DNA from 2 places in the Peribacillus sp. NPDC006672 genome. Region 2 is predicted to be linked to the other one. Evidence: riboswitches for the same ligand, from Rfam matches in the RefSeq annotation. Region 2 holds a riboswitch; the other holds the start of a gene.
What was found. Region 2 has a riboswitch for glycine ahead of ACQKKK_RS18680 (amino acid permease). Riboswitches for the same ligand answer to the same signal wherever they lie in the genome.
Positions count from the first base shown of each region.

Region 1: another riboswitch for glycine. It lies ahead of gcvT (glycine cleavage system aminomethyltransferase GcvT); the one in region 2 lies ahead of ACQKKK_RS18680 (amino acid permease).

Region 1 covers NZ_JBNNOR010000001.1:549,001-555,781, reverse strand. Annotated here, with positions in the region: gene ACQKKK_RS02795 (rhodanese-like domain-containing protein) at 1-332, shown strand, start outside; gene gcvPB (aminomethyl-transferring glycine dehydrogenase subunit GcvPB) at 480-1,937, opposite strand; gene gcvPA (aminomethyl-transferring glycine dehydrogenase subunit GcvPA) at 1,930-3,276, opposite strand; gene gcvT (glycine cleavage system aminomethyltransferase GcvT) at 3,294-4,400, opposite strand; glycine riboswitch at 4,538-4,620, opposite strand; glycine riboswitch at 4,624-4,711, opposite strand; gene ACQKKK_RS02775 (DEAD/DEAH box helicase) at 5,083-6,771, shown strand; gene ACQKKK_RS02770 (YqhG family protein) at 6,749-6,781, shown strand, end outside.
Region 2 covers NZ_JBNNOR010000012.1:14,388-21,168, forward strand. Annotated here, with positions in the region: gene ACQKKK_RS18670 (sodium:solute symporter family protein) at 1-1,311, opposite strand, end outside; gene ACQKKK_RS18675 (DUF3311 domain-containing protein) at 1,308-1,508, opposite strand; gene ACQKKK_RS18680 (amino acid permease) at 1,775-3,115, opposite strand; glycine riboswitch at 3,321-3,399, opposite strand; gene ACQKKK_RS18685 (amino acid permease) at 3,941-5,329, shown strand; gene ACQKKK_RS18690 (FAD-binding oxidoreductase) at 6,271-6,781, shown strand, end outside.

The sequences.
Region 1 (6,781 bases), on a different contig from region 2:
CACTTTTTAATTGGTACCGCCAGCGTAAAATCGTTAAAACATTAACACAGGACGAATTTATCGCTAACTACAGAAAAGTGCAGCTAATCGATGTGCGGGAACCGAATGATTTCGATAATGGTCATATCTTAGGCGCAAGAAACATCCCTATGACGCAAATGAAAACTCGCTTGGTCGAAATTAGGCCGGACAAGCCTGTATACTTGTACGCTCAAAGCGAAATCATCAGTGGAAGAGCTGCAGCCATGCTTTACAAAAAGGGCTACAGGGAACTTTTTCACCTAAAGGGCGGTTTCAAAATGTGGACCGGTAAAATCAAAGCAAAGAAATAAGGCCCCATCTTCGCATGGGCTCTTTTTGATCAAGAAGCCCTTCATGTACATCAAGGCTCTTGGACTTTGATAAATTCTTTCACAGGATACATAAACATGAAAAAATCCCCGCCGACAGGCAGGGATTTTTTCATGTAAGCTATCAGGCTAGGCTTGATAACGCAGAATCGGTTTTCTTGCAGCAAGAGTTTCATCAAGCCGCTTTATAACGGTTGTATGCGGGGCTTCCTGAACGATTTCCGGAGTTTCCTCCGCTTCCTTGGCAATCTGGATCATAGCATCGATGAACGCATCCAGCGTTTCTTTTGACTCCGTTTCAGTCGGTTCTATCATCATTCCTTCTTCAACGTTCAACGGGAAGTAAATGGTTGGCGGATGATACCCGAAATCCAGCAATCTTTTGGCTATATCTAGTGTCCTGACCCCTAATTTCTTTTGCCTGCGTCCGCTTAATACGAATTCATGCTTACAATGACGATTATATGGTAAGTCAAAATAAGGTTCCAATCTGCGCATCATATAATTGGCATTGATGACCGCATTCTCTGTGACGGCTTTAAGACCATCAGGACCCATTGAACGAATGTACGTATAAGCTCTCACATTTATCCCGAAGTTCCCATAATAAGGTTTTACCCTGCCAATGGATTGCGGGCGATCATAATCAAGAACGAATTGATCATCTTGTTTGACCACAAGCGGTTTAGGCAAATAGGGAATCAAATCCGACTTTACCCCTACAGGTCCGGAACCCGGACCGCCGCCGCCATGCGGACCTGTGAATGTTTTATGGAGATTTAAGTGAACCACATCAAAGCCCATATCACCCGGGCGTGCTTTTGAAAGCACTGCATTCAGATTGGCTCCGTCATAGTAAAGCTTCCCACCGGCATCATGGACAAGTTGTGCCATTTCCAAAATGTTCTCTTCAAACAATCCCAATGTATTGGGGTTCGTCAGCATCAAGGCCGCCGTATCCGGTCCGACAACACGCTTTAAATCCTCTAGGTCGACTAACCCATTTTCATCGGACTTCACTGTAATCGTTTCAAGTCCGGCAACAGTTGCAGAGGCAGGATTCGTACCGTGTGCAGAATCAGGTACAATCACTTTCGTCCGTTCTGTATCGCCATTCGCTTCGTGAAAAGCGCGAATCATCATCAATCCTGTCCATTCACCGTGTGCACCTGCTGCAGGTTGTAATGTTACTAGATCCATCCCTGTGATTTCCGTTAAATGTTCCTGCAAATCAAATAATAGTTCCAAGGCTCCCTGGACTGTAGTCGGGTCTTGATATGGATGGATATGGGCGAAACCGTTAAAGCGTGCCACATTTTCATTTATTTTCGGATTATATTTCATCGTGCATGAACCCAGCGGATAAAAACCCGAATCCACCCCATGATTCCGTTTGGAAAGTGCTGTATAGTGACGCATGATATCTAGTTCGGACACCTCAGGAAGCTCTGCCTCTTCTTCACGGATGTAGTCGGCAGGAAGAATTTCTTCGAGCGGAATAGTTGCAACATCCATTTCTGGCAGACTGTACCCGATTCGACCGGAAGTGCTGATTTCAAAAATGAGTGATTGATCTTGATTATTCATGTTGATCCCCCAATTCCTGCGCAAGTGCATCGATTTCTTCTATTGTTCTAAGTTCCGTTACCGCAACCAACATATGGTCTTTCAGCTCAGGATAAACCGTACCTAAATCAAAACCGCCAATCATCCCTTTTTCAAAAAGGTTTTTATTGATTTCTGAAAACGAAGCAGGCAGTTTAATGACAAATTCATTAAATGAAGGACCGTCGAACATCACTTCTATCCCTTTTGCCTTTATAGCTTTTTTCGCATAATGCGCTTTTTGAATATTTTGCACGGCCATTTCTTTGACACCCTTTTTCCCAAGCGCTGTCATTGCAACAGAAGCTGCCAAGGCATTCAACGCTTGATTGGAACAAATGTTGGATGTGGCCTTATCACGGCGAATGTGCTGCTCACGAGCTTGAAGCGTTAGCACAAACCCTCTTTTTCCATTTTCATCCACCGTTTGACCGACGAGTCGGCCCGGGACTTTCCTTACAAGTTTATTCGTGACGGCAAAATATCCGCAATGAGGTCCACCAAATGCCGCTGGTATGCCAAATGGCTGAGCATCTCCCGTCACGATATCTGCACCGAGTGAACCAGGGGGTGTCAAAGCCCCAAGTGCAAGCGGATTACTGGAAACGATAAACATGGACTTGACGCCATGAATGATTTCTTCCATTTCTTTCAATGGCTCTATTCGACCAAAAAAATTCGGATATTGAACAATCACTCCTGCAATGTCATCATTCATTAATTCCCTTAAAGCAGCCATGTCCGTCACACCGTCTTTATAAGGAATTTCAATCACTTCCACGCGTTGCCCTTTCGCATATGTCTTCACAACTTCTCTTGATTCAGGGTGAACTGCTCCTGAAATGAGAATCTTCTTGCGCCGTGTCTGACCTGAAGCAAGCATGGCCGCCTCAGCTAGCGCAGTCCCGCCGTCATACATGGAGGAGTTAGCTACGTCCATACCCGTCAATTGACAAATCATCGTTTGATATTCAAAGATGGCCTGCAGCTCACCCTGTGAAATTTCAGGCTGATAAGGTGTATAAGCCGTATAAAATTCAGAACGGGAAAGAACGTGATCGACGATGACCGGTGCATAATGGTCATAGACACCCGCACCAAGGAAGGAAGCATAGTTTTTAAGATCCGCATTCTTGGCAGCAAGCCTTGATAATTCTTTCATTAATGCAGGTTCCGATTTAGCAGGTTTGATATCGTATTCTCCTTGAAAGCGAACACTTTCAGGGATATCATTGAAAAGTTCTTCAACAGCAGGTACCCCTATAACTTCCAGCATTTCTTGTTTATCTTGCTCTGTCATGGGTAAATAACGATGTTTCATCTAATGACCATTCCCCTCTATTTACGTGGTTTTTTATAAAAAGGTGTTTGTATTATAACGGCTTTCAAACGTTTGGAACGGATTTCCACTTCAACTTCCGCATCCAGCACCGAATATTCTTTATCGATAAGTACCAATCCTACGTTTTTCTTCAGCGTTGGTGATTGGGTACCAGTCGTGACCTCCCCAATGACTTTGTCCCCGCTGTAAACCTTATACCCATGACGAGGAATGCCACGGTCAATCATTTCAATTCCCATGAGCTTGCGGGGTGCCCCTTTCTCCTTTTGTTCAGCAAGAACGGCTTTCCCGAAAAAATCGGCTTCCTTATCCACTTTTACCGCAAAACCAATCCCGGCTTCTATTGGAGTAATGTCCGCTGAAAGCTCCTGCCCATACAGCGGCAGCTTCGCTTCAAAACGCAGTGTATCACGAGCACCTAAACCAATCGGCTGTATCCCTTCTTCCTTTCCGGCATCCAAAATCGCCTTCCAAAGGGCAGGGCCGTTTTCACTGTCGCTATATATTTCAAAACCATCTTCACCAGTATATCCAGTACGGGATACCAACGTGGAGATACCATTTATCATGACATTTTCCTTGAACTTGAAAAATCCAATTTCACTTAAGGTAGTATTTTCCGAAAGTTTTTGCAATATCTTCTCTGCAGATGGTCCTTGAAGTGCTAGCTGTATATAGTCACTCGATACATTCGTAATTTGGACATCTTCCGTTAGATTAGCTTGCAGCCAATCGAAATCTTTTTCTGTATTCGCTGCATTGACCACGAGCAGATAGTCGTCTTCCGCCCTTTTATAAACGATGAGATCATCAACCGTCCCGCCGTTTTCGTAACACATAGTCGTATATTGGGCACCGCCCGTTTGCAGCTTTGATATATCATTCGTCAGCATCTTCTGTAAAAAGGAAAGACTCCCAGGACCCTTAACATCAACTTCCCCCATATGCGAAACGTCGAACAAACCCGCTTTTGTACGTACCGCTTCATGTTCGTCCTTTATACCCGAAAATTGGACAGGAAGTTCCCAGCCGCCAAAATCAATCGTTTTCCCTCCGCATTCACGATAAACCTCAAATAGTGGTGTTCTTTTTAAATTGGTCAAAAAATGACCCCCCTCAGATTTTTTAAAATTAAATTGGCTTCATTATCAAAAGCTTTTTGTCCTTACGCATCAGATATCCTGATTCATGATGTGAAAAAAGCACAAAAAAGGACAGAGAAAGCCCGTTTGAGCTTTTTCTCTGTCCTGAAACCTGAAAGTTTACCTATATAATAGGTTTTCCCCTTTGGTGGCCGTCCCAAACGGGCGGCGCTCTCCAGAGTTGCGTCCAATAAGAGTTCTTTTGCCTGAGAGATTCACTGCTAAGTTTGCTCCTTCGGCGCTACATCCGTAGTCTCTCCCCTTATCTTCACCCGCATATAATGGTCTACCAATGAAATTAAGTGAATAAGCCCCACCCATTAGTAAAACCTTTGAGCATCTTGGAATGCCTTCTCTGCCAAATCTCCAAAAACTTCAGAAACCGTTTGAATGATCTCCTTCAGTAAATTTTGGATAAAGCAGGTGCCTATAGCCCATACTAAGAAAACGCGAACTGCCATCGATACAAAGATTCTTTTTAGCGTTTGGAAATTGGAATTTTCTAAATATACTTATATCCTACCCTAAGAAACTTATCTCTGCAATATCTTTTGAAGAGAAATATTTTTCTTACTTCACATATGAAATGTTCGGGTTTTGACCTTATATTAAGGAATTTATGATTTAAGAGGGAGTTATTTCTATGAAAATCAATATATCCTTCAATTCTGAATGGAATGACGAGTTTTTACAAAAGATGGATAATGACGGTCCATGGGGAAATTGGGAACTATATAAGTTGGCGGTTCAAATGGAGGAAAATCTCATCATCCCTGATTTTGAAGGTTTACAGGCACCCAAGCACCTTCCTCAGTTAACCCCGCTTCCCCATCAATTGGAAGCTGCAAAGCAAGTGGTCGAAAAGATGAATGGAAAGGCTATTTTAGCAGATGAGGTAGGGCTCGGAAAAACAATTGAAGCCGGCTTGATCCTCAAGGAGTATATGATCAGAGGCCTTGTAAAGAAGGTATTGATCCTTGTACCGGCTTCCCTTGTAACACAATGGGCTTTTGAATTGAATACGAAGTTTCATATTCCGGCAGTCGTTCAGAGAAAAAGTTATGTCTGGGACTCCTGTGATGTGGTCATTTCATCCATTGATACAGCGAAACGTGCACCACATCGTGATATCATTTTCAATCAGGAATATGACTTCATCATCATTGACGAAGCTCATAAACTTAAAAATAATAAGACGAAAAACTATGAATTCGTCCAAAATCTGAAAAAGAAATTTTGTTTACTTCTGACAGCTACTCCCATTCAAAATAAAGTTGAAGAAATTTTTCACCTCGTTTCGTTATTGAAACCAGGCCACTTAGGAAATGCCTCACTCTTTTCGGAAAAATATAAAGGGAAAGGCCGGAACATAATTGAAGATGAACACCTAAAGGAATTGGTCAACACGGTTATGATTCGAAACCGGAGGGCCGATACTGGTATTGAATGGACAAAAAGGCATGTGGAAACCATCACCATTGAATTTTCTCCAACCGAGCAAGCATTGTACGATGCTGTTTCCAAATTCAAACCTATTTCTGATGGAACAAAAGGAAGCTCCTTTTCTGCTCTCACTCTCCAAAGAGAAGCCTGCAGCAGCAGAGAGGCGGTCTTTTATACTTTAAAAAACATGAAAGCCAAATACGACCAGCCTACCCCTGACTTTTTGGCAAAGCTTGATGATTTATTTTCAAAGGTGAATGAAACGGTTCAGAACTCCAAGGCTGAAAAAGCTTTGGAACTGATCAAGAAAATTGATGACAAAGTGATTATCTTTACCGAATACCGAGCGACTCAGCTTTATCTACAATGGTATCTGCAACAGAATGGAATTTCTTCAGTCCCTTTTCGAGGCGGATTTAAACGTGGAAAGAAAGACTGGATGCGAGAATTATTCCAAAAGAAAATACAGGTATTAATTGCAACAGAAGCTGGCGGGGAAGGAATAAACCTTCAGTTCTGCCATCACTTGATTAATTTTGACCTGCCATGGAACCCCATGAGGCTTGAGCAAAGAATTGGGCGGATTCACCGCCTTGGACAAGAAGAAGATGTCAGAATTTACAACTTTGCCACGAAAAATACTGTTGAAGAACATATTCTAAAGTTACTATACGAAAAAATTAATTTATTTGAAAAAGTAATTGGTGAATTAGATGATATTCTAACCAAACTGGATATTAACAACATTGAAGAATATTTAATTGATGTGGTCGGCGAGTCCAAAACAGAGGGCGAAATGAAAGTCAAGATGGATAATTTTTCATCGTTGATCCAATTCGCTCAATCCATGAAGGAAGGTGAGGTTCATGCAGCAACAGGAAATTCATGATTTTTTAATA
Region 2 (6,781 bases):
GAGTGTAATGCAGATTACGATGGCCAATCCGGCGATGATGCCGGCGATTGCGCCATATTTATTGATCGGATTCTTCTTCTTCAGACTAAATAGAAGGGACGGGAACAGCTGTGTGATGAGACTGTATCCCATGAGAATTAATGCTGACATCGTTTCGCCGCCGTTTAAGGTGAAGTAGACGGCTATAAGGGCAATGATTGGGACAAGGATTTTTGCCAATCTTACAACGTGGCGATCTGATACTGTAGGTGCAAATTCCTTATAGACGTTTTTAGCGAGCAGTGTAGCGACGCTCATCAAAAGCATGGATCCCGGCACCAATGCGGTCAGCAACCCAGCTCCGCCGATTATACCTATAAACCATGGGTCAAAGGTCTCGATCGAAAGGCGCAGCAATGAGAGGTCTGCATCTGCCCCAACGAGTCCAGGCACTTTCAATATAGCTGTAAACCCTACAAAAAATACGAATAACAGCATGAGCGTATATAAAGGGCTGATGATGGCATTTTTTCGAAATACCTTCCCGCTGCGAGCTGAATAAACAGCGCTGAAAACTTGGGGCCACATATAGAAACCGAATACGAGCAATATTACCGTGGAGATGAACCATGATACGCTAAGTCCCTGCTCAGGGAACTTTAGAAAGCCAGGCTTGGCCGCATCAATTGCTTCGAACATCGGCTGAAATCCACCAAAGTAATGAATGGGCAGATAAATTCCTAAGAATCCTATAATGGCGATCATCATGATATCTTTAATGACTGCTGTCCAAACTGAACCGTGTATACCAGAAATCATTACATAAATGGTAAGGCCGATCGCCCCCATCCAAACCGCCGCAGACATTGAGATTGCACCATAAGATGCCTCTGAGACAATGATCCCCAGTCCTTTCAACTGCACGACGATCACTGGAATCATCGACACTACACCGACGAGCGCAGCCAAAATTCCTAACCTGGGACTCTTATATTTGCTTACAAAAAAATCGGATTGGGACATCAGTTTATTTTCTTTGGCATATTTCCATATTTCCGGAAGGAGCCAATAGGATAATACGTAAGACAAAGTAATGTAAATAAGAACATATAGAGCGGGTGCGCCCTTGCCATAAGCCCAGCCGCTGCCACCAAGGAAGGAGAAGGTCGTATAGATTTCCCCAGCCATCAGCAGAAAGACGAATATTGCACCAAAACCGCGTCCGCCCACCGTCCATTGTTCCAAGTTCATATCTTTTCCTTTTGAAGAACGAATGCCTAAAAATATCGATAGCAGTAAAAAGGCTAAAATGATTAAGAGGGAAATATTCATTCCTGGTCACCTTCCCGATTCCGGGGATCCAGCTTATACATGATGCCCAAGATGGCAGAGGTGAGGACTACCCACATAGCCATCCAGAACATATTGAAAGGCATCCCTAATACATAAGGTTCTATTCTATTAACAAAAGGTAGAAATCCTAGTATGCCTATAAAAGGAACTAGAGTAAGGATATATATAATCTTCATTAAACAAACCCCTCCGTTTTAAATAAAGTGAAACGTCCAACAATGGGGGTTTTACTTCAGTGCCACTGATGGATGGGTGAACCAAACTGGGATGGAAAATTCATACTACGGATGTGCCTTCTTTGATAAAGGACCGATTATAAATATAAGCTTACACTATTTTATATGAAATTTAATGCAGTTACTTGATATATTTTTAGCAACAGCGCCGACTGATAAAAGATAAAGCCTTGAATTCTTATAGAGTTCAAGGCTTTATCCCTTTGTTATCTTTTTTTCTGATAATTATATAGTATCACCAAGACCATGAACCAGATTGGCGTCATGAGCAGTGATAGCCGTGTAGCCTCAGCGAATAGCATAACGATAAGGATGAACAGGAATAATCCTAAAATGGCGTAATTGATAAAGGGTGTAAAAGGAGCCCTGAAAGTTGATTCGGCTCTTAGGTCCGGCCGTGTTTTCGAATATTTGATATGGGAGATCAAGATGATGCTCCATACCCATATGAAACAGATGGCACTGATGGTTGTCACAACGGTAAATGCCTGTTCCGGTATCAGTTTGCTTAACAATGCTCCTAGTGATACAACGATTGTTGATGTTAATAAGGCATTGCTTGGAACAGCCTGTTGATTTAATTTTTCCAGTTTAGCAGGGGCTTCTCCATTCCTGCTTAACGTATAGAGTATTCGGCTTGTTGAAAATAAACCGCTGTTGCATGCAGAAGCAGCTGATGTCAAAACGACGAAATTGATGATACCTGCAGCGACAGGAATGCCGATTAGCGCAAAGACTTCTACAAATGGGCTGCTCGTGGCATCCAGTTGTGTCCAAGGGTTGACGCAGAGAATGACGAATATGGCACCAACATAGAAAAGTAAAATCCGGACAGGGATTTTATTGATGGCAGACGGAATGTTCTTTCTTGGGTTTGCCGTTTCTGCAGCTGAAACCCCGACCAATTCGACACCTACAAAGGAGAAGACGACCAACTGTAAAGACAGCAGGAATCCGGAAATGCCATTGGGGAACATGCCTCCATGAGTCCATAGGTTCGTTAGGGAAACCGTTCCGGTATTGGTATTGAAGCCGATGACCAAAAGAATGATCCCTACGAATATCAAGGCGATGATCGTGATTACTTTAATGATGGCAAACCAGAATTCCAATTCGCCAAATAACTTAACGGTCAATAGGTTCAAACCTAACAGAATGACAAGGCATATTAGAGCCGGAATCCATTGAGGGATATCGAACCAGTATTGTATATAGACACCGACAGCTATAATATCGGCCATTGCGGTCATGATCCAACAGAACCAATATGTCCAACCAGTCACAAAGCCAGCCCATGGGCCGACATATTCGGTTGCGAATTCAGTGAATGACGTATACCCTGCATTGGATAAGAGCAATTCGCCTAGGGCCCTCATCACAAAAAACAAGGCAATTCCAATTATTAGATAGGAGAAGATGATGGATGGACCTGCCAATTGTATGGCTTTCCCGGATCCTAAAAATAAGCCGGTACCAATGGTTCCTCCTATTGCAATAAGTTGTACATGACGATTTTTTAAATCTCTTTTTAATTCCTGTTTAGCCAATTCGTACGCCCCCGTCTTTTATAGTCTTGGTAGTGAATGATTTCAAACCTGCATGGTCTTGGAGAGGGACGTGATTTTTTCACCCAGCTTGCATTTTCCAATGGTTTTCACGAGTGTTGTTTCAGTCCAATCACAAAGTGGACAATAAAAAAAGAGATTGGATAATACCAATCTCTTAAAGGGTTCAGAATAACAATTTATCATTCGTTACTCTTCTGTCCTTTTGCCTGAGATTGTGAATCCTTCGGCGCTGCATCTTGTACAGTCTCTCCAGAAGCTGCTCCTGCTATAGTGTCATCCATAGCATTCATCGCTTGCTTGTATGCGGTTGTGTAAAAATGTCTGTCTGTGGTGATCTTCCACTTATGAAACATTCATTATACTTATAAAATAATATTGGAATTCTATCATCTATTTTTCGGAAGGTCAACAAATTTTTTTAAAAGTTAGCCAGGTCTTATGAGGTTTATAACACATTGAAATGTTCTAATCTTTTTAACGTTCACTTGAAAGGACTTTGAATGGGCTCAAAGCAGAAGTGATTGTTTTCTATTCTTTTTTTTTGTAATCACTATTATAAAATACTGATTCACTTTTTTATAAAGGTATTTTAAAAATCGCCAAGATATATTTAACAACTGTTTTCTTGAAAAATACATTTGTATTTTTAAGGAGTATTTACTATTATAAGATAAGAAAACAAAATTAAAGTGTTATTTATATGATTACGATAAGTCATTTCAAACCACAATAATTAATAGAGAGTCGATTGGCGGTAAGGATGGAAGAGCATTGCTGCTAATATTGCATCTAGGGGAGTTAATCATGTCAAACAAGGAATTAAAGAGAGGGCTGGAGGCACGTCACATTCAGATGATAGCTTTGGGCGGAACCATCGGTGTCGGGTTATTCATGGGATCGGCGAGCACGATTAAATGGACAGGGCCTTCTGTAATGCTTGCTTATGCCATCGCAGGTATATTTATATTTTTCATTATGCGTTCCATGGGGGAGATGCTATATTTAGAACCGACAACGGGTTCTTTTGCTTCCTTTGCTAGCAGCTATATACATCCTTTGGCAGGTTATATGACTGCTTGGAGCAATTGGTTTCAATGGGTAATCGTAGGGATGTCCGAAATCATCGCCGTTGGAATGTATATGAAGTATTGGTTCCCGGAGTTACCAGCTTGGATTCCAGGTGTGGTCGCCATGATCATCTTGGGGGCAGCCAACCTCATTTCCGTAAAATCTTTCGGGGAATTTGAATTTTGGTTTGCACTTATAAAAATAATAACGATCATATTGATGATTATTGCCGGCCTTGGCCTTATTTTCTTTGGAATAGGGAATGGCGGAGATGCAATTGGATTATCGAATCTTTGGGCAAATGGCGGCTTCTTTACGGGAGGCTGGACAGGATTCTTCTTTGCGCTTTCCCTTGTCGTGTCTTCCTATCAAGGCGTTGAGCTTATCGGCATCACGGCCGGAGAAGCGAAAAATCCAACGAAGACCGTAACAAAAGCGATCCAAACAATCATATGGCGCATTTTAATTTTCTATATTGGAGCTATATTCGTCATCGTGACGGTTTATCCTTGGGATAAACTAGATGACATCGGAAGCCCATTCGTTTCAACCTTTGCTAAAGTCGGTATCACAGCAGCGGCAGGCATCATTAACTTTGTCGTAATCACTGCGGCAATGTCCGGATGCAACAGTGGGATCTTCAGTGCAGGGCGTATGCTTTATACACTTGCATTGAATGGCCAAGCTCCGAAAATCTTTGCAAAAGTTTCTAAAAGTGGAGTGCCGGCATATTGTACGATCGCTGTACTATTAGGATTGGGCATTGGGGTTGTCCTGAATTACCTTGCACCGCCGGAATTATTCCTTTATGTGTACAGTGCGAGTGTTTTACCCGGAATGATTCCATGGTTTGTCATACTTATCAGTGAGCTTAAATTCAGAAAGGTAAATGCTGCTGAAATGGAAAAACATCCGTTCAAAATGCCGTTGGCCCCTTACAGTAACTATGCGACAATTGCCTTTTTACTGATGGTGCTTGTGGGTATGTGGATCAATCCCAGTACTAGGATTTCCTTGGTTGTCGGGATCGTTTTCCTAGCATTGGTCGTAGTAAGTTATTACATGCTGAAAATGGATAAACGAATACCATTGGATGTTAAATCCGATGATGAGGTTTCCAGTTAAGAATTCACGTGCCATTCGATAAAAAGATGAGAGTAATACGAGTTTTTCTATAATAAGGATTTTGGGAGATCATCTTGTTTAATCTACATTCATCACTCTAGCTATGTCGAGTGTGTTTCCCATAAGTTTAAATATAATTGACACTAATTAAAGTCGTGCATAAATTGTGGACAAAACAAAGAGAGATAAAGAGAAATCTTCATCCCTCAGGCATTTTTCCCAACTTGTGCATGACTTTTTTTGAGGAAAGAACAGTTATTGCAGGGGAAATTCTCAATAAAGGCCTGGAGTATTTCAAGTATTTCCTTTGTTAGAAAATAAGATTTTCCTAACTGGTGCATAAATTCTATGTAAATGTTGTTGAGATATAATTTGTAAAAAATGAACGGTTTATTTTGCACATATAGGCTAATGTTTTAGCATATGTTCTAAAAAACAAATGTTTGTTTTTTGAACCTTGATTCACCTAATTTTTTCAAATTCAAAAGAATACTGAAGGTGGAATTTAAAATAATCTTATTTATGTAACTGGCCCATGGGGGAGCATTTAGAGTATAAGCCGCGCCCCTGGGCAAGCACTTGATTTATAGAAATAAATATTTTTTTGTGTAGACACAGCTATATGAGTATAAAGAAAACATGGTTATTTTATGACCATGTTTTTTATTTATTAAAAAGTGCTGGCGATTGGAACGGTTTTTTGTTTTAGGGATTTTTTTAGTCTTTGCTGGAATTCACAAGTAAAACATGAAAAGTCACAAGTGAAAAATGAAAACTTGCGAGTTAAGTAAAAAACTATATTCTACTTTTTAGTGCGAAGGTTGAGGTGAAAATATGAATTAGATTAATTGAAATCACTTCCACCTATAGCATGTGTCTCTTCCTAAAGGTTTTCATAGTATATATAATTCTCTACATCATCTGAGAAAGGGGTTTATATTTTGGAGAGAACAAAGCTTACCGGGCGTATTGTTAGACCTAATGATGCCGAGTATGAGCATGCCAGGGTAAATAATAACTTAAGTTTTCCTAAATTCCCAAAGGTCGTTGTGTTTTGTCAAAATACCAATGATGTGTTGAATTCACTGAAATGGGCCAGGGAAAATCATACACCTTTCCGGGTTAGGAGCGGCAGGCATAGTTATGAAAACTTTTCATTAGTGAATGGCGGTCTAGTCATTGATATTAGTGAAATGTACAAGATTAAGGTCAATCGTGAAAAAATGATCGCAAAAATTGAAGCCGGAGCTGAGTTAGGGCAAGTATATAATAAGCTATGGAAGTATGGCACGACGATTCCGGCTGGGACCGAAAGCGGTGTTGGTCTTGTAGGTCTTACGCTTGGTGGTGGTATAGGTATGTTAACGAGGCGTTTTGGACTTACTTGTGACAATCTGGTTGAAATAGAAATGGTAAGGGCGTGTGGAAAGAGGGGCGCCAAACTCATTAAAG